Regions from separate parts of the Paenarthrobacter sp. 10N417 genome, predicted to be linked through region 2. Evidence: riboswitches for the same ligand, from Rfam matches in the RefSeq annotation. Region 2 holds a riboswitch; each other region holds the start of a gene.

Region 1 (4,207 bases), on a different contig from region 2:
TGGTCTTCACACACCAAGCCTACCGTGGCGGGGCGCCGTCGATCTTGCGGGCCCGCCAGGTAGTGGTCAGATATGGCAATCCCAGGAGCTGGCCGGGGACATGGCCCAGATGATCGAAGAGGTACCACTCCAGGTTGCCCATGACCTTTAAGCGGGTGGCTTCATTTGCGCGGAGGTAGTAGCTGCGCGATTTCGTGAGCTCCAGGATGTCCTCCGGTGACACGGCGTCCTCCCAGCTGGTGAGATGGCTCGTCAAGTCCATAAACTCCGGTCCGATAACTGGCCGGAAGCCGGGCTTGTGCACATCCCCGGCGTGCATGATGCGTGACAACCGGTGAACCCAGGGCACGGAGGTGTCCAGTTGGTTCCATATCAGGCCGAGTACTCCGTGGGGCCGCAGGATCCGGTCGATTTCCGTGCTGGCTTTCAGCGGGTCACACCAATGCCATGCCTGGGCAACGCTGACGACGTCGAATGCTGAGTCCGCCAGCCCTGTTGCCTCGGCCGTTCCCTCCAACGCCTCAACGCCGGGACAGGACTTTCGAAGTTGCTCCAGCATGTCTGTGGAAGGATCGACGGCGGCCACCTGCAGGCCGCGGTCCACGAGCAGTGCCGTAAATTTTCCCGTGCCTGCACCAATATCCGCGGCGGACTTCGCTCCAGGAGGGAGAAGCCAATCCATTGAGTCTGTGGGATAGCCGGGCCGAACGCGATCGTAGTGTTCGCCGCCGTCCTGGAAGCTCTGGCCCAGCTCGCGGCGGCGCGTGGCATGCAGCTTGGGACCACCCGGCCTGCCAACGCGGCCGGAAACACTTCCGCCGGAAACAACGCCGGAAACACTGCCGGAAGGCACGGCCACGCACAGACTCCTTTACCGCGAACGCCAGTTACCCTACGAATTTACCGCACAGTACGTGCGTTTTAGTCAATCGTGCAGGGCGCAGCCCCTGCGGTGCCCGGGGTGTTTGGTGCCCATTCTGGGTAGCTGCGGTGGTCGTTGGCCGGTACCCAGCGGCCTTCGTCTACTACATAGTCCCAGCCGAGCCCGGTGCGCTTGAGTTCTTCGATACCAGCCAGGAGTCGTGTGGCATCCTCCAATCGGGAACCCACTCCGAAACTGGCTCGGAGCGAGCCCGAAGGGAGTCCGAGCCGCTTGAGCAGGGGATGGGCGCAGAAGCGGCCGTCACGAAGTCCTACACCATGTTCGGCGGCGAGGTAGGCGGCCACCAGTCCGGCGTCGAATCCTTCCACGGAGAAATTGACCACGCCGATAGTGTCTTCGGAGTCGCTGAAGATCCGGTGGACGGTCACGCCTTCGATTGCTTCAAGTCCCTGTACGAGGTAGGAGCGGATGGCAGCTTCATGGGCATGCCATGCCTCTTGGTCCAGCCCGGCCAGCACCTGCGTCGCGCGGGCCAATGTTGCCGCGCCGAGGACGTTGGGGGAGCCGCCCTCGTGGCGGGCGGGACCTGAAGCCCAGCTGACCGAGTCCAGGCGGGCTTCGCGAACGGCGCCACCACCGGCAAGGTGCGGAGTACCGGCGTCGAGCCAGTCAGGACGGCCCACAACAACACCGGCGCCGAACGGAGCGTAGAGCTTATGCCCGGAGAACACGATGTAGTCCACGTCTGCTGCGGTGATGTTGATGCGGCGGTGGGGGGCAAGCTGCGCGGCGTCCACCACAATCCGGGCGCCGTATTCGTGGGCAAGTGCTGCGAGTTCGGCGATCGGCAGGATTTCACCGGTCACATTCGAGGCCCCGGTGACCGCCAGCAACGACACGCCGCCCTGGCTGAGTTCCTCGCGAAGCTTGGCGAGGGTAGCTGTCAGTGTCGAAGCAGCTACGACACTGCGGTGAGGGACGCCCTGCCAGGGAAGGAGATTGGCATGGTGCTCGATGTCCAGGTAAAGGACCTCGCCCGTTGGCTTTCCGTCCAGTTGCGGGAGGCAGCCTGCCAACAGGTTCAGCGAGTCCGTGGTGTTCCGGGTGAAAATGACGGAATCGTCGGGACGACCGCCGACGAATTCGCGGACGATGTCGCGGGAGTTCTCGTAGACCGAGGTGCTGATCTGGGAAGCGTAGCCCGCGCCGCGGTGGACACTGGCGTAGTAGGGGAGGATCTCATTGAGATACGCAGAAACAATTGTCAGCGCTGGAGCGGATGCTCCGTAGTCGAGGTTGGCGTAGCGGACGTGGCCACCCTGGATCAGGGGAGCTTGCAGCTCTGCGCCTGTGACGGCGGCCAGGGGCCTGCCTGCAGCGGCTTCGTGCGCTGCTTCTTCGACCACAAGGGACGGCAGAACGGTGGAGTTGAACGTAGCAGTGCTCATGGGACCTCACTCAAGAGGGACCCCCTATGGGGATCCGCGCTTGCCGTATCCGTTCCGGACCGGCCAGGTCGTCACCCGGGGCACCCCACCGCGAATGGAGGGTTGCCGGCCAGCAAACCGGGGTTTAGCGCTGGCACTCGTGACCTGTAAAGAGGTTAGGGCACTCCTCTGGCCTGCTCCAAAGTCGCTTCGCTTTGTTAAGCACATTGTTACGAAGGGTCCGGAAATCGGGCTTTGGGCGAAGAAAAAACGGCGGACGCCCCGAAAAGGAGGCATCCGCCGTCGAAAATTCTATGCAAAGCCGGTTGGCTAGTTGGTGCCGCTGGGTCAGAGGAGGTCATCCAGAGCAGGGTTCAGCCGCTTGAGGACCTCTGAGTGCAGGATGGAGTTGGTGGCCAGGGCGTTGCCGCCAAAGGGGCCATCCTCGCCTTCCAACGAGGTGAAGCGGCCGCCGGCTTCCGTCACGATCGGAACCAGTGCTGCCATGTCGTAAAGGTTCAACTCTGGCTCGCAGGCGATATCCACGGCTCCCTCGGCAACCAGGCAATAGGACCAGAAATCGCCGTAGGCGCGTGTGCGCCAGATGTCTTCCGTCAACCCCAGGAACTCGTCCAGATTTCCGCGTTCCTTCCAACCGGAAAGGCTGGAATATGACATTGAAGCATCTGCCAACCGCGAAACGTTTGACACTTTGAGCCGGGTCGCTGACGCGAGGGAGCGACCCATATAGGCGCCCATGTCCTTTGCTGCCCACCAACGCTTGCCCAACGCGGGAGCACTGACAAGTCCGACCACCGGCTCACCCTCGTCCACGAGTGCGATCAGGGTAGCCCATACAGGAACTCCCCGAACGAAGTTCTTGGTGCCGTCGATGGGGTCGATGATCCAACGCCGGGAGCCGTGGCCGCTGCTGCCGAACTCCTCGCCGAGGACGGCGTCACGGGGGCGCGAGCGCGACAATTGGCCACGAATGGCTTCTTCCGCAGCTTTGTCGGCATCCGTCACTGGCGTGAGGTCAGGCTTGGTCTCGACCTGCAGATCCAAGGCCTTGAAGCGGTCCATGGTTTGGGCATCCACGGAATCCGCCAGCACGTGGGCCAGTCGGAGGTCATCGTTGTAGCTGGAAACGGGTTGGGTCATGCCACCAAACTATCGTGAAACGTTCCCTGCAGTTGGGATCGCCTTGCACCAATGCTTAGTTGACGGTACCCAGTTCTTTGGTCTCTTTCGCTTCCAAACGCGGGTCCGCGCCCAGCAGCCGCCGGAGCGAAGACAAGCGGGCCACCCCGGAAGGACCGGCGTGTCCCTCGTTCACCCACGCGTCAAGTCCGCAATTGATGGCACTGGCATCGTGCTTGCAACCGCGGTCGCAAGCTTCGGTGCCCGGTTCCAAATCGGGGAAGGAATGCAGGATGCGGTCGGGGTCCACATGCGCGAGTCCGAAGGAGCGGATACCGGGGGTATCGATGATCCAGCTACCTGGCGGTGCGTCCGCCAGCTTCAAGGCCAGCGCCGACGACGACGTGTGCCGGCCCCGCCCTGTGACGGCGTTGACACCACCCGTAGCACGCTCGGCTCCGGTCAGGGCATTAACCATGGTGGACTTGCCGACGCCCGAATGGCCCAGCATGACAGTCACTTTTCCATCAAGGTGGGCCCGCAATTCGGCAACGGCGCGGCTGTCCAGCCGCGCGGACAGTCCGTCGTCCGAGCGGGCATCGATACCGGACGCTTCATCGTCTGCGGTACGGCTGATGATGATGGGAAAGTCGAGGCTGAGATAGTTCGACAACAGTTCCGCAGGATCCTTGACATCTGCTTTGGTGACGAGCAGCAGCGGCTCGATCCCGGCGTCGTAGGCTGCAACCAGGGCGCG
Region 2 (4,207 bases):
AGACGCGCGACACCGGCGAAATACCTGCAAACCAGATCGCCGTGCCGGCAACGATGACCGCTCCGGCACGGCGATAGGGATGATTCCCGCTCATGCGAGACAGGTTAGACCTGTTTGAGGGCCTTCTCCAGATCCAGAATGAGATCGTCTACATCTTCCAGGCCCACGGACAAACGGACCACGCCGTCGCTCAACCCAATGGCCGCGCGACCTTCAGGCCCCATGGCCCGGTGGGTGGTGGTGGCCGGATGCGTGATGAGGGACTTGGAGTCGCCCAGGTTGTTGGAGATGTCGATGATGCGCAGACCGTCCAGCAACGCGAACGCGGCGTCTTTGGCGGACCGCCCGGAAGAGGGCAGCAGCTCGAACGTCAGCACAGTGCCGCCGGCCTTCATTTGCTTGGCTGCGAGCTCGTACTGCGGGTGCGATTTCAACAAGGGGTACTTGACCCAGCTAATGGCAGGTTGCTGCTCGAGCCATTCCGCGATTTTCAAAGCGGAGGCCGAACTGTGGTTCACGCGCAGCCCGATGGTCTCCAGGCCCTTGGTCAATACCCACGCGTTGAACGCGGAGAGCGACGGTCCGGTGTGCCGCATCAACTGCTTGACCGGGCCATCGATGAATTCCTTGGTGCCCATGATCGCGCCGCCGAGGACGCGCCCCTGGCCATCGATGTGCTTGGTGCCGGAGTAAACAATGACGTCTGCGCCCAAGTCACCGCAACGCTGCAGCAGGGGAGTGGCAAAGACGTTGTCGACGACGACGGTCGCTCCCGCTGCATGCGCGAGCTCGCTGACGGCGGCGATGTCCACGATTTCCTGCATCGGGTTGGACGGCGACTCGAAGAACACAGCGGTGGTGGGTTCGGAGAGGGCAGCACGCCACTGATCGAGGTCGGGACCATCGACAAACACGGTCTCTACGCCCCAGCGCGGCAGGATCTCGTTGAGGATCACGAAGCACGAGCCGAACAGGGAGCGGGCGGCAACCACGCGATCACCGGCAGCCAACAGGGCACCCAAGGCGGTGAACACCGCGGACATGCCGGACGCCGTCGCAAAGCAAGCCTCGGTTCCTTCGAGCAACCGCAACCGCTCTTGGAACGTGGCCACGGACGGGTTGCCGTAGCGGGAGTAAACGAAGCGTTCGTCCTCGCCAGTGAAGGCGCGTTCGGCGGCGGCAGCGGATTCGTAGACGAAGCCGGAGTTCAGGAAAACGGGTTCGGACGTCTCCTGGAAGTTGGTACGGTCAAGGCCACCGCGTACTGCCTGGGTGTCAGGGCTCCAGCTGGCGGCATCGGGATTGAAAGTCACTTAGTCGTTCCCCAGGTTGGTCGGCAGGCCACGGTTCTTCCAGCCGTTGATGGTGCGTTCGCCATACCGGTCCGGGTCACCTTCGAAGCCCTCGAGGACGTTGTAGGCGGTGAATCCGGCCTGCGTCGCGGCGATGGCGGCAGAGATGGAGCGCTGGCCTGAGCGGCAGATGAAAACGAGTTCCACGCCCTCGCCCTCGGGTGCCTGCTGCTGCAGGTCCTCGAGGAAGCGGGAGTTGGGAATGCCGCCGGCGAGGTTCCACTGAATGAACAGGGGATCATTCTCTGTGGCTTTGGTGTCCGGAATGCCGATGTGTGCCCACTCGGCCTCGGTGCGGACGTCTACCAGAATTGCGCCTTCTTCAAGCTTGGCCCACGCGTCCTGCGGGGTCAGGTCACCTGCGTAACTCATGCGTGTCCCTCGAATGCTTCTTCGTCGTCGTCGCTCTCCAACTGGTCAACAGCATTCGCGACGGCGGCGTCTGCGTTGGCGATGGCGGTGGGCAGCACGACAGCCTGGGCCACGATGACATCCGTGCCATTGAACGTGGCCGCCGGGCTGCCGTGGAGCACGTAGCCGTCGGCGAGGGCCGTGGTGATCCGCTCGCAGAATTCACGGGTATCCGGACCTGTAATCAGGCGGTAGGAGAGTTTTTCTTCAGTGGGTTCAGGCATTGGCTGGTGCTCCTCAGTCACGCTTGCAGTTCGAAGTGTCGATACGCCGAGTAGTCACCTGAGGCACCCCGCCGGAGAGAGGGTTGCCGACCAGCAAGTCAGGGCTTGGCGCTGGTGCTCATTACTCAAGAAAAACGTAACATCCCGCGGCGGCGGCCCGCACTTGCAAGCGGTTACGCGGCCGTCATGTTGCGTAACCGGCCCATGCTGGAGTAGCAGCCTAAATGTGACGTCCCGGGAGCATAATTGACGCAGTACGACCCCCTGTAACTTCGCAAGAAATCAGGTAGCGGTGAACGGACAAGGCAGCCCTACACTCAAGCCCATGCTGCATTTTGGATGGTTCGTGGGGCACGGTTTCGGTGTCCAGGGCTGGGGAACTCCCGGCTACAGCCTGGGCTACGACTGGAAGAAACCTGCCCTGTATCAAGACGCCGTGCGCGCGTTCGAGCAATCCGGCCTTGACCTTTTCATCATCGAGGATTCCCTTACTGTTCCTGATACTTATGGCGGCACCGCCGAGGTCTCGCTGGCACACGCTTCCTTTGCGCCCAAGCATGACCCCTTGGCCCTGGTTCCGTATCTTCTGTCCGCCACCAAGCACCTTGGAATTGTGCCGACCGTCAGCGCATCGTTCTATCCGCCCTTTACAGCCGCCCGGCTGCTGGCCACGCTGCAGCACTTCTCCGAGGGGCAGCTCGGCTGGAACGTCGTCACGTCCGGCAGTGACCTGGCGGCACAGAATTACGGGCTGGATCAGCAGATTGAACACGACCTTCGGTACGAGAAAGCGGAGGAATTCGTCGACGTCGTACGGAGGCTTTGGCGGAGCTGGGAACCTGACGCGGTGCTCGAGGACGTTGAGGCCGGCAGATTCGCCGACCACACCAAAGTGCACCCTATTAACCACCAGGGCGACTTCTTCAAGGTCCGCGGTCCGCTGAACACCGCACCTCTGCCGGAGGAGCCTGTGCTGGTGCAGGCGGGTGCTTCTCCTCGAGGCAAAGCGTTCGCGGGTGGGCACGCCGACGTCGCGATCGCCTTGGCGCGTGGCGCTGACGGCATGAAGGCCTACCGGGATTCCATCCGTGCCGAGGCTGCCAAGGCTGGCAGGAACCCCGACGACGTCAAGGTACTTTTCGTGCTGAAGCCCACCGTGGTTGGCTCATCAGCCGAGGCCGAGGAGTTGCGGGCGCAGCGCCGGGAGCTTACCCAGCGTGATATCGACAGCCAGCTCAACTCGATCTCCTACCTGTCCGTGATCGACTTCAAGCAGTTCGACCTCGATGCGCCGTTGCCCGAATTGAGCACCAACAGCAACCAAGGCACGCTGGAGCACTTCGCCAAGGCGGCGCCTCCGGGCTCTACCCTGCGCCAGATCCTGCAGGCACGCAGCGGCGGTGCCGGCGACTCGATCATTGGCACGGTAGGGGAAATCGCGGACTACCTTGAGGAGACCGGCGAGGCCGTGGGTGGCGACGGCTTCCTCTTCTCTGGCTTCGTGGACCCCGTCACCGTGCACGGAGTGCTGGACAAACTCACTCCCGAACTGCGACGCCGTGGCCTGTTGAGGAAGAGTTACGGCAACGGCGGCTTCCGCCAGAATCTTCTGGACTTCTGACCATGTCTTCCGAACCAATCCCCTCCGAGCCCAAGAGCCTGTTGATCGGCACATCGCCGGTGGACCCTGAAAGCGTGGCGCAAGCTGCCTTGGATCCGGCGTTTCACGTGAAACTCAACCAAGATGCGTTGTCTTTGATCGGCCGCTCACGCGAAGTGCTGGAGCGCGCTTCAACGTCCGGGCAGAGAATCTACGGCCTCAACACCCTCCTTGGCTCCGGACGCGACACGGTTGTGGAGGAGAAGTCGGTCCTTGCCTATCAAATCCAGGTAGTCAGATACCACAACAGTGGCGTGGGCGACTATCTGGACCGGCCCTCTGCCCGCGCAGTGATCCTCACCCGGCTCATCGGTTTCAGCCGCGGCGGCTCCGGTGTCCGGCCCGAGACGGCCCAGTTTTATGCCGAACTGCTCAACCGTGGAGTTTTTCCCGCCATCCCGGGCGAAGGCTCAGTGGGCTCCTCGGACCTCACCCAGCTCGCCGCCGTCGCTGCTGTTGCCATCGGTGAAGGTGAAGCGATCGATGCGGACGGCACCCTGGTACCCGGGGCGAAAGCGCTCGCCGACGCCGGTCTCCAGCCGCTGCGGCTCGCTCCCGGT
Region 3 (4,207 bases), on a different contig from region 2:
AACGTGCTGCGAAACCTCCTTGCCGTGCAGTCGCAGGAGTTTCCCTATGCGAGGTGGAGCCTTGCCCAGCGAACGCCCAGGACCACTGCCAATGAGGTGGAGCAGGCGGTGGCTGACGGCAGGATCCTCCGGACGCATATCCTGCGGCCAACGTGGCATTTTGTGCATCGTGAGGACCTCGGCTGGTTGATGGGATTGTCTGCGGATCGCCTTCATCAAGGCAACAAAGGCATGTACAGGCAGACGGGAGTTGATGAGCATGCCGCTGCCAGGAGCGGAGACATCCTTGCCGAAGCCGTGGCCGGTGGAGCCCACAAAACACGCGAAGAATTAGCCGGGGTACTGGAACAGGCGGGGCTCCCCGGGAAAGGACTAGGCCTCGTTTACCACCTCATGCACGCAGAGATCAGCAAAATCCTGGTGAGCGGCGCCCCGGTCCGTTCTGCAGGGGGTGCGCTCAAACAGACCTACGCCTTGTTCCACGAACGTGTGCCCGCCACTGGCAACGCGCCCTTGATCGGGGACGACCGAGAATGGGCTTTGGGCCAGCTGGCGCTGCGATACTTCACCAGCCGGGGGCCCGCCACCATCAAGGACTGTGCCGCCTGGTCCGGACTGACCATGAAGGATGTGCGGCTTGGCTTGCAGATAGCTGAAGAGTCCCTTCCGGGCGCCTTGGCGACTGTGGCGATTGACGGCCTGGACTTCTGCTTGCCAGCAGAAGACGTCGAAGCCTTTGCAGCGACTCCGCCAGCTGACGATGGGCCGCGGCTCCCCCGCGTGGATCTCATCCAGTGTTATGACGAGTACGTGATGGGCTATTCCCAATCGAGGCACTACCTCGGCGGAAGGGCTCCCTATTTCCCGGAGGGCGATGCTCCCATTCACGTCGTGTTGCTGGAGGGCAGGTTGGCCGGATGGTGGCGTCACGGATTCTCCGGTGGGATCTGCGAACTCGACGTCAGAGTAAATCGACCCTTCACAACAGCGGAACAACAAGCGTTGGAGGCCGAGGCGGAACGATACGGGAGGTTCCTGGGCATGGAGACCAAGCTGGTGTGAAACCGCAGGACTAAGCTGGGTTAAGACCTAGGAGGCCTGCACCGTGAACAATCTGATCTTCTGGATCATCGTCTGCTCGTGGCTGATTCCCATGGGGATCCGCCTGTACAACAGGTCCCGGGCGCGGCGGCTTCAGGACCGTAATTTCCAAGACCGTAGCTTCCCGGGTCAGAACTATCCTGGCCAGAACTACCCTGGCCCCGGCTATCCCCCGCAGAATCTTCCAGCACCGAATTATCCGGCGCAGGGGTATCCCACTCCGAACTACCCGGGCTATCCCGGGGAGCCCACCACCATCCGTCCTGCCGACGCGCAACCGCCGGCGGGACCGCCGTCGAACGCTTCTTCACCTACGTTTCCCAGCAACAGCGGCTCTGAGCAGCAAGGCTTCCGTGCTCGCAAGCTGGCCGAGCTGGACCTCAAGTTCAGCAACGGCGAGATCGCCATGGAGGACTACATGAAGCAGCGCGGCGAGATCATGAACGGCTGAGCCGGCTTACGCGAAGAAGGCCTGATGCAGTTGGGCTGACAGTTGCCCGATTTCGGTGAGGAAGCCGTCGTGCCCGATGGGGGCCTCGATCACGTGGACGGGGACGTTGCCTGGCAGGTTTTGTGCCAGTTCCAATGACTGGGCCGGGAAGTAGAGGCGGTCCGAGTCGACGGCTGCCACAAAGAATTCAGCAGTGGCGCCGGCCAAGGCTTCCTGCAAGGTGCCCCGGCCACGGCTGATGTCGTGGGACATGAGTGCCTCGGTGATGGCGATGTAACTGTTGGCATCGAACCGGCGCACCAGCTTGGTGCCTTGGTGGTCGAGGTAGCTTTCCACCTGGTAGCGGCCACGCTCCCCCAGGACCGGAGCAGCCAGGGGCGTCTCTTGGTGCTGGGCTTCGCGGCCGAAGCGGAAATCAAGCTCCAGGGCTGATCGGTACGTGATATGCGCTATCCGTCGGGCCAGGGCAAGGCCCGCCTCGGGAGTTGGTCCACCGTAGTAATCGCCGTTGTTGAAGTTCGGGTCCTGGCGGATGGCGAGCGTCTGCGACTGGGCGAAAGCGATTTGCTCAGCTGTGCTGTAGGCGCCGACAGAAATTACTGCGCACCTCTGAACACGCTCAGGGAAGGTCACCGCCCACTCAAGTGCCCGCGCCCCGCCCATGGAACCGCCGAGGACTGCGTGCCATGCCTTGATGCCCAATGCATCCGCGAGACGGGCTTCAGCCACGGTGCTGTCGCGCAACGTGATGAGAGGAAAGCGGGATCCCCAAGGCCGCCCGTCCGGAGCCTGGGACGATGGTCCCGTGCTGCCGTAACAGCCGCCCACAATGTTGATGGAGATAACGAAGAACCGGTTGGTGTCGATCGTCGCGCCGGGACCAACGAGTTGCTCCCACCAGCCTTCCTCGTCGGTGGCACCGCGGGCCACGTGCGTGCTGCCCGTCAGTGCGTGCTGAACGAGGACGGCGTTGGACGCATCTTCGTTCAGCTGCCCCCAGGTTTCGTAGGCCAGCACAACATCCGGGAGAAAACCGCCGGCTTCAAGTTCCAGCGAACCTACGCCGGCGTACTTGACCGTCCCGTCTTCTTTGCCCGGTTTTGGGGGTGCTGTAGCAGTAATGGTCATTCCTTTGACACCTAACCTCGCGCTTGCCTGCCGCCTTGCGTGCGACAGGCCAGGTCTTCACCCGGGGCACCCCACCGCGGAGGAGGGTTGCCGGCCAGCAAGCCGGGGCTGTCACTGGCACTCATGACCTAATACGTAGAGTCTAGGAAAAATACCGCTGTTTTGGCGAAGAATGTGACAGCTGTGTGACGGTTTGGGGTCCCTTCGTTCAGGAACACGCAGCGAGAAGGGCCGCCCGGCGAATTTTCGTCGGCGGGCGGCCGCCCCGCTAAGCGCCCTTGGCAGCCCGGAAACCAGCCTCCAAGTCAGCAATGATGTCGTCCACGTGCTCGATTCCCACCGACAGGCGGACAAGGCCGGGATACACGCCCGCAACCAGCTGCTGTTCGACCGTGAGCTGGCTGTGGGTAGTCGACGCCGGGTGGATAACCAGCGAGCGGACGTCACCGATGTTGGCAACATGGGAGTGCAGCTCCAGGCCATCGACGAATCGCTTGCCGGCCTCGACGCCACCCTTGATGTTGAATGCCACCACTGCGCCGGTACCCTTCGGCCCGTACTTACGGCCACGGTCGTACCAAGGGCTGGACGGCAGACCCGCGAAGGCAACCGATTCGACGTCGTCGTGGGCTTCCAGCCATTCAGCCACTTTGGTGGCGTTCGAGACGTGACGCTCGACGCGCAGGCTCAGGGTTTCCAGCCCTTGGGCGATGAGGAAGGCGTTGAACGGGGAAACGGCCGAACCCAGATCGCGCAGCAACTGCACGCGGGCCTTGAGAATGTAGGAGAGGTTGGCTCCGAGCGCGCCGTCCTTGCCAAGGTCCCGGGCGTAAACGAGTCCGTTGTAGCTGGGGTCCGGAGTATTGAATCCAGGGAAGCGTTCCGGGTCCTTGCCGAAATCAAAGTTTCCGGAGTCCACGATCACGCCGGCGATCGCCGCACCGTGGCCGCCCAGATACTTGGTAGCCGAGTGCACCACAATGTCCGCACCCCATTCGATGGGACGGATGAGGTATGGGGTGGAGAGCGTGTTATCCACGATCAGCGGCACGCCAGCTTCATGCGCAGTGCGTGAAATCCCTTCGATGTCCAGCACGTCCTGGCGCGGATTGGACACCACCTCGCCGAAGAACAGCTTGGTGTTGGGCTGCACGGCGTCGCGCCACTGGTCCAGGTTGTCCGGGTCTTCCACGAACGTCACGGAGATACCGAACTTCTTCAGTGTGTGTGCCAGCAGGTTGTAGGTGCCGCCGTACAGGCTGGGGCTGGCGACGACATGGTCACCGGCCTCGGCAATGTTCAGGATGGCGAAGGTTTCCGCGGCCTGTCCTGAACTGAGGAGCAATGCGCCCAGCCCGCCTTCGAGGCTGGCGATCCGCTGCTCAACGGCATCCTGAGTCGGGTTGCCGATTCGGGTGTAGATCGGGGCGAGCTCGGCCAAGGCAAAGCGGTTGGCTGCGCTCTCTGCGCTGGGGAAAACGAAGGACGTGGTCTGGTAGATCGGAAGCGACCTCGCTCCCGTGGCAG

The links. Region 2 has a riboswitch for S-adenosylmethionine ahead of AC1DCM_RS13405 (DUF1737 domain-containing protein). Riboswitches for the same ligand answer to the same signal wherever they lie in the genome.
Region 1: another riboswitch for S-adenosylmethionine. It lies ahead of AC1DCM_RS11505 (aminotransferase class V-fold PLP-dependent enzyme); the one in region 2 lies ahead of AC1DCM_RS13405 (DUF1737 domain-containing protein).
Region 3: another riboswitch for S-adenosylmethionine. It lies ahead of metX (homoserine O-acetyltransferase MetX); the one in region 2 lies ahead of AC1DCM_RS13405 (DUF1737 domain-containing protein).

The regions. Positions count from the first base shown of each region.
Region 1 covers NZ_JBFTIL010000007.1:330,378-334,584, forward strand. Annotated here, with positions in the region: gene AC1DCM_RS11495 (metal-dependent transcriptional regulator) at 1-10, opposite strand, end outside; gene AC1DCM_RS11500 (class I SAM-dependent methyltransferase) at 20-775, opposite strand; gene AC1DCM_RS11505 (aminotransferase class V-fold PLP-dependent enzyme) at 922-2,331, opposite strand; SAM riboswitch class IV at 2,363-2,476, opposite strand; gene hisN (histidinol-phosphatase) at 2,659-3,471, opposite strand; gene rsgA (ribosome small subunit-dependent GTPase A) at 3,527-4,207, opposite strand, start outside.
Region 2 covers NZ_JBFTIL010000009.1:97,618-101,824, reverse strand. Annotated here, with positions in the region: gene AC1DCM_RS13420 (hypothetical protein) at 1-94, opposite strand, end outside; gene AC1DCM_RS13415 (O-succinylhomoserine sulfhydrylase) at 105-1,313, opposite strand; gene AC1DCM_RS13410 (rhodanese-like domain-containing protein) at 1,314-1,724, opposite strand; gene AC1DCM_RS13405 (DUF1737 domain-containing protein) at 1,721-1,987, opposite strand; SAM riboswitch class IV at 2,002-2,113, opposite strand; gene AC1DCM_RS13400 (NtaA/DmoA family FMN-dependent monooxygenase) at 2,280-3,608, shown strand; gene AC1DCM_RS13395 (aromatic amino acid ammonia-lyase) at 3,611-4,207, shown strand, end outside.
Region 3 covers NZ_JBFTIL010000011.1:88,027-92,233, reverse strand. Annotated here, with positions in the region: gene AC1DCM_RS14880 (winged helix DNA-binding domain-containing protein) at 1-1,062, shown strand, start outside; gene AC1DCM_RS14875 (hypothetical protein) at 1,106-1,552, shown strand; gene metX (homoserine O-acetyltransferase MetX) at 1,559-2,680, opposite strand; SAM riboswitch class IV at 2,695-2,809, opposite strand; gene AC1DCM_RS14865 (bifunctional o-acetylhomoserine/o-acetylserine sulfhydrylase) at 2,949-4,207, opposite strand, start outside.